DNA from 3 places in the uncultured Ligilactobacillus sp. genome. Region 1 is predicted to be linked to each of the others. Evidence: predicted binding sites of a transcription regulator. Region 1 holds the regulator's gene; each other region holds the start of a gene.
The links. The regulator NrdR, encoded in region 1, represses ribonucleotide reductase genes. The targets are predictions, from matches to a motif close to ACACNATATATNGTGT.
Positions count from the first base shown of each region.

Region 1 (2,277 bases):
CAAAGTAAGATCCATCCTGAGACGTCATGTCAAAAATTGACCTTAGAACAAGCATCGACACTGCATGATAATATCATCACTGAATTAGCTAAAGCGATCAAAGCTGGTGGAACAACGATCAGAAGTTACACGGATGCTTTCCAAAAAACGGGCGCTTTTCAATTTGAACTAGATGTTTATGGGCGAACCAATGAGCCGTGCAAACGTTGTGGTACAAAGATCCAAAAGATCATTGTGGGACAACGGGGCACGCATTTTTGTCCGCATTGCCAGCAGGTGGTAAAATGACATATATTTTAGGCTTGACTGGCGGGATCGGAATGGGCAAAACGACGATCAGCAATTTTTTACAAACATTAGGTTTTAAGATCCTCGATGCTGATGTGATCGCCCGAAAAGTCGTTGAACCAGCGACTCCTGGTCTAGCTGAACTACAAAAAACATTTGGACCTCAGATCATCCAAACTGATCAGACTTTAGATCGGGCTAAGCTCGGTAAGATAGTCTTTAGTGATCCTAAGAAATTAGCTCAACTAGACCAGATCATGCAGCCATTGATCAGAGCTGAATATGAAAAACAGCTGACCTTAGCTGAGCAAAAAGGCTGTAAAGTAGTTGTGATCGATGCCGCTTTATTATTTGAAAATGGTTATGCAGATCATTGTGATGCAGTTATCAATGTTGAAGTTCCTAAAGCAGTCCAATTAAAACGGATCATAGAACGCGATCATTTGAGTGAAGAGGCGGCACTTGAGCGGATCACTAGTCAGATGTCTGCTGAAAAAAGGCGAAAATTGGCTACAATTACAGTAGATAGTTCGGGAACAGTTGAAGAAACGCAAGCGCAAGTGATAAAATGGCTAGAGATAAATAATTTAATCGAAAATTAGGCAGCGAGGTAAAGATTATGAAGTGTCCAAATTGTCATCAAAATGGATCACGTGTAGTGGATAGCCGTCCCGCCGACAATGGACATGCCATTCGGCGCCGGCGGGAATGTGAAAATTGTGGTTTCCGTTTTACTACATTTGAAAGAGTAGAAGCAGCGCCACTATTAGTTATTAAGAAAAATGGTGCCAGAGAAGAATTTAATCGTGAAAAAGTTTTGCGGGGTGTCATGCGAGCGGCTGAAAAACGACCCGTTGCAATGGATGAGATCCAAAATATCGTCGATCAAGTCGAAACAAAGATCCGTGCCGTCGGAGGTAATGAAGTTTCCAGCCAATTGATCGGTGAATATGTGATGGAGATCTTAGCAAATGTCGATGATATCGCCTATATCAGATTTGCTAGCGTCTATCGTGAATTTAAAGATATGGCATCTTTTGCAAAGGAATTGCAAGACTTGATGGCACGTGACAACGAAAAAAGTAAGTAGTAGGGGGATGTTAGGCGATGAGTGAAGGATTAAGGCAGATGTCGCCTAAGGATGGTTACGTTGTCAATACTAAAGCCCATATCGGTTCGACAGAGTTCAAAGTCATTTTAAAGCTCTACCAGCCGTTGATGGGCGTCAATGCTTATGGTATTTATTCACTATTAGCGACTAAAGTAGCTCAAACACCAGATCTGTTAGCGCGCCGGATGCATAAAGAGCTATTGGATATTTTGAGTTTAGGTTTACGTGACTTTTACGAAGCCCGGATCAGATTAGAAGCACTTGGACTATTGAAGACATTCGTTCAAAAAGATGAACTTGGTCAAGTGTTTATCTATGAGTTACAAGCCCCTTTGAGTGCCGAAGATTTCTTTAAAGATGATCTCTTGAGCATGCTTTTAGCCGATTCATTAGGGCAGATCCAATATGATGAGTTGAAACAAGAATTTGTCAAACCAGCTTTCACATATGCTAATGCTAAAGAGGTCACCAAGTCGCTTCTAGATGTTTTTACCGTGAAAAAAGATACGTTGCTCAAAAATTCACAGGTAAAAGCGCCAGCTAAACCGACTAAAAATTTTGTCGATTCAGTCGAAGTTGATCTTGATGTGGAATACTTAAAAGAGCTTTTAGCCCAGTCTTTTGTGCCTGCAACTGAGATCAGCCGTTCACTTGAGACCTTAAAGTCGATTGCTTTATTGTATGGTCTAAATGAACTAGAACTCGTCAAATTGCTTGAACAAGCGCTAAATGTCAAGGACGATAAAGTTGATCTTGAACTTGTCAAAAAATTAGCCACACAGCAATTTGATCGGCAATTTAAAGAGATAACCCCTAAAGAGTCTAAAGTGACTGCATCGATCGATCCGGAGGTAAGTGCGGAATTGACGCAAACTGAC
Region 1 is NZ_CAQLEL010000114.1:44,316-46,592, reverse strand. Features, by position in the region: gene mutM (DNA-formamidopyrimidine glycosylase) at 1-288, shown strand, start outside; gene coaE (dephospho-CoA kinase) at 285-890, shown strand; gene nrdR (transcriptional regulator NrdR) at 908-1,378, shown strand; gene Q9Q35_RS08240 (replication initiation and membrane attachment family protein) at 1,396-2,277, shown strand, end outside.

Region 2 (2,277 bases), on a different contig from region 1:
CGATGTATCCTAAAAGTATCCCTAAAATGAATGCGAAAGGTGTCTGGACGATGTTGCCATGGTAGATTCCAAATAAAAAGGCTGAAAAAATAATTGCAAAGCGGGTGCCATAGCGTTTGAAGTTTTGCAGGAAAAAACCGCGAAATAAGATCTCTTCTCCAAACGGAGCTAGAAATGATCCATAGATAAACATCGAGAGCGTTTCAGTGGCTCCAGTGGCACTTTCTTCTTGGCTTTGGGCGCTCAGATGAAATAAGTTTAAGAGCATCTCGATCAAAGCACTATTGTAGCTGAAAATGACCTGCGTCAGACCTAAAAAGCAGACCCATTGAAAAAATTCTTGTGCAGTTGGTTGACGATAAACATCAAAAAAGTGGCGTTGTGTCTTTTTATTCGTAGCGACAAAGATGATGAACAATTCGGCTGCGACTGCAAAAAAGTACGGGATGCCACTTTTATCGGTATCTTTTGGATCTAAGATGATAAGTGCTTCTAAAATAGCGATATTGAATGTTATTAAGCAGGCAAGACCGACCCAAAGTGTCTTTTTGAGATCTTTACATCCAGTTTTTTCCATATAACAAAACCTTCTTCCATAAAAAATAGAGCTGAGAAAGTGCTCTCAGCTCTATTATCACCCAACTTCATTTAATAATTCAAGATGTTGTTTCTTTAGTTTGGCAAGTTGTTCTTTACTGATCTTGTTTAGTTCGTAAAGTTTTTCTTCGACTTGTTCCAAGACTGCGATCCGATCAGCCACACTGCCAACAAAATCGTATTTGTCGCCATCAATGATCAAAAGTGGCGAAGAATCGTATTCTTCCATCCAAACATCGTAATGACGTAAGAGACGTTGGTAGTATTCAACTAAGGAAGGATCACGTTCGACTAGTTCGTAATCCCGACCACGTTTTTCGATACGCTTTAACATTGTATCGTAGGACACTTTGATCGTGATCATCAAATCAGGTGACTTCTTATGGGAAGCAAATGGAAGTTCTTCCATCATATTTGAAAGTAAGCTCTTGTAGATGTCGTATTCGACTTCAGTTGCGTTGCCCATTTCGGTGTTCATCTTCATGAAGATCTCGTCTTCGTAGATCGAGCGGTCCAAGATATTGTTGTCTTCTTGCATAGCAGCCTTGATCATCGCAAAACGGCGGTTTAAGAAGAATGTTTGCAAGAGGTAGGCATATGGGTTAGTTGCATCTTTATCGCCAGCAGCGCGCTTTTTAGCGGCGATCTCGTTACCTTTGTAGAAGATAGGTAAAACGGGGTTATCTTTGACGGGTTCGTAATATGCTTTAGTGCCTAATTCTTGAGCTAAGATTTCGGTTAAACTCGACTTCCCAGAGCCGATGATTCCTGATAGTGTGATCAAAATGATTGAAGCATCCTTTCCTATAAGATCTGGTTAGTGTTAAATTATTTAAGTACCTCTACAATCATACTCGGAAATCGATCAAAAATAAAGCTTATCTTGTGTTTTTTTAAAATTAACCACAACATGTTGTGGGAGTAGGCTTATTGAAGATAGCATAGATCGATCCGATAATAATAACTTGCTTTTGCTGATTTTAGTCACGTATACTGAAAATATACTTAGTTTAGGAGGCCACAAAATGAAATCTGTATATCTTGCATCACCGTTTTTTAGTCCAGCTCAAAAAAGACGGATCGCTAAAGTTAAAGCTGCTTTGAGCAATAATAAAACGATCGATCCTAAAAATATCTTTATTCCCCATGAACATGAATATAAAGCAGCTGAATTTGGAAGCTTTGAGTGGCAAAAAGCTACTTTTGGCCTTGATACTAATCAGATCGATGCTAGCGATGTAGTCGTAGCGATCGTGGACTACAAATTAGAAGAGACTAAAGAAAACGAACCGGATTCAGGGACAGCCTTTGAGATCGGTTATGCTTATGCGACCAAGACCCCAGTGATCGTTGTGCAATTTGATCCAAAAAAAGAAGTCAACTTGATGATCGCCCAAGGTTTGACAGCTTATTTTGATGTTACAAAAGAAGGCTTAGTAGCTTTGGAAGAATATGATTTTGACGAATTGATGCCAAAATTCTGTCCGCGTCCTGTGATCTAAATAAGTTTGCCTAACTCCTACTTGTGGTAGGGGTTATTTTTTTACTTACTACTTAAAAATAAAGTTTAAAAATATATTTCACATTTGTGGTATTTTACACTTGTAAAGTATCACAAATGTGGTATAATTATTTTTGTGGAGGTGAGAACCAATGGAGATCGACATCAAAGGTTACCTG
Region 2 is NZ_CAQLEL010000151.1:27,390-29,666, reverse strand. Features, by position in the region: gene Q9Q35_RS11510 (CPBP family intramembrane glutamic endopeptidase) at 1-577, opposite strand, end outside; gene Q9Q35_RS11505 (deoxynucleoside kinase) at 635-1,381, opposite strand; gene Q9Q35_RS11500 (nucleoside 2-deoxyribosyltransferase) at 1,623-2,099, shown strand; gene Q9Q35_RS11495 (transcriptional regulator) at 2,251-2,277, shown strand, end outside.
Region 2: Q9Q35_RS11505 (deoxynucleoside kinase) is a predicted target of NrdR. The motif match lies at 1,501-1,516, and genes of this name have one in related genera.

Region 3 (2,277 bases), on a different contig from region 1:
TGACCGCTACAAGCGCCAGCATCCAAGCTAACACACGCAAATGTCTGTCATACATGAATTCAGGCAGTTGCCAAAAATCTTTGTTAAAAAATTTTTTCACTGGTTTATCCCCGCATTCCTTTCCCAATTCTTAACCTAATTTTATACTTCTGCTACTTATTCTATCACAAACGAGTTTGACTCTCAGTAAGTATGACTATAATAGCTTGAAAAATCAAGTTGCTTTGCCCAAAATAAAAAGCCACGAGTCGACCCGTAGCTTAGTGTTATGAGTTAAGTTATTCACTTAGTTTAAGTATACGCCCGCAACTATTTATTGTCAGCAATTCAAAACTAAATTTTAAGCTTTCTTTGAGACTTCCCCTCTAAACCAGCTGTTCTTGCTGAAAAAGGCATACATGTCATTTAGGAAAAAGACGCTATAACTAAAGATCAAGGCAAAATTTCCATCGCCTTGCAACATCGTTTGGACCCATAAAGCGATCGTAAAAATCGATGCTAGTGTGAAAACATAGTATTGTTCACGTTTACGGTTCAATTCCAATAGTGCACCCGTGATCGCCATTGCTAAGTTCAAGCTGTCTAAAAAGACCCTAGGATCATTAGTAAAGCTAAAGATCGTATATGTGCATAACCAAGCAACTACAAAAAACAAGCCATATTTGAGCCATTCAAGCCCACTTTCTAATTTTTCAGCTTGGATATCATCGTTCCATTTTGGATCTAAAATACAAAAAATATCTAAAAAGATCAAATACCCGATCTGTTCCCAAGCTGTCGCATAATTTTTCGCCATAAAACCAGTTGCCGCGATGCAAATAGCTGAGATCGCACCACACCAGCCTTGGATCCCTGATAAGTTAGAGATCCCGATCACACATGCAACAGACAGATTGCCCCCAACAAAAGCGAGCAGGGACTGAAGTGGGGTTTGGTCAAAAGATTGGAGCAACGAAATAACTTGGAGCACAAAGTTGAACGCCAATAAAAAGTAACTAAAATATCCCCAGCCTTTACATTGATTCAATAACCACTTGAAATATCCCTTCCGAAATACATTCTTGGAATATTCTGGTAAATGGGTCAATACATCTTGATAACGTTCAAACATCTAAAAACTTCCTTCCACTAGACAATGATTTTTCGCATTTAAAAAATTCAATGTAACTATTATAGCCATGTCTTTCAGCTAAATTCAACTTAAAAAACACAATATATTGTAATTCTAATTTTATTAAATCTATATATTGTGTGTAATTTGATTTTTAAATGTTGATTTCCCTAAGTTTTTCTTACGATATTTATATCTTTTTCTTAAAAGACAAGAATTGATTTCTGGTGGTAAAATTAAAATGTAGCTAGATATAAAATCAATGAGGTGTTTTAGAGATGAAATTAAAAAAATTAGCAACTGCATTCTTGGCGGTGCTGACCTTTTTAGGGGCAATTTTGATCAGTCCCAAGGCTTTAGCCGCAAGTAGCAGTAACACACATACGTTAAATTCCGCTTATGTCGTCTATGGATCCGGCACGAGCCAAGAAGCACGCCAAAATTTAGCTAAGGTATTTGAAACTGATTCTTCATTCAAGACTTTGACCGCTACAGCTACCGATTACAATAAATATATCGCTAATGGCTCTAGCAATACGACTGACGCTGCAATGATCAGCTCTGTTGCGATCGCGCCTGGAGATCCTGGCTCTGGGGTCAAAGTCAACATCAAAGACTACAATGGTTCTAACAACATTACCCAAGTAACTTCCCAACAATATGCAATGGTCGCACAAATGGCGGGGGTAACTGATGTCAGCATCGTCGTGACCGCTAACCGTCCCGTTTCAGGTGAATCAGCCTTAACTGGGGTCTACAAGGCCTTAGCCGAAGATGGCGTTTCATTGAACACAGAAAACACAGCGACAGCTAACGAGATGCTTTCAGCGACTCAACCGGCGATCGACGCCAACAAAGATGATGCTACTTATCCTGGTAAGTTGATGGCAGCTGTTGGTGATGTGTCCAAGCAATTGGCACAACAAAAGCAAGATAACCAAGAACTAGCTACAAAACAAGACATCGAAGATATGTTAAATAAGGCTTTAGCTGACCGTGGTATTCAAGATCAAACGACCTCAGAGCAAGTAACACAGATCTCAGGTGCTTTGGTAAACTTCCAAAATTCACCGATCAGCTCAAGCAAGACATATATCAATAACGTGACAAACACGATCAATAACGTTAAAGATTCGACTGGTAATTTGATGAATAAAGCTAAAGAC
Region 3 is NZ_CAQLEL010000108.1:19,634-21,910, reverse strand. Features, by position in the region: gene Q9Q35_RS07450 (DHH family phosphoesterase) at 1-100, opposite strand, end outside; gene pnuC (nicotinamide riboside transporter PnuC) at 341-1,111, opposite strand; gene Q9Q35_RS07440 (DUF1002 domain-containing protein) at 1,390-2,277, shown strand, end outside.
Region 3: pnuC (nicotinamide riboside transporter PnuC) is a predicted target of NrdR. The motif match lies at 1,208-1,223, and genes of this name have one in related genera.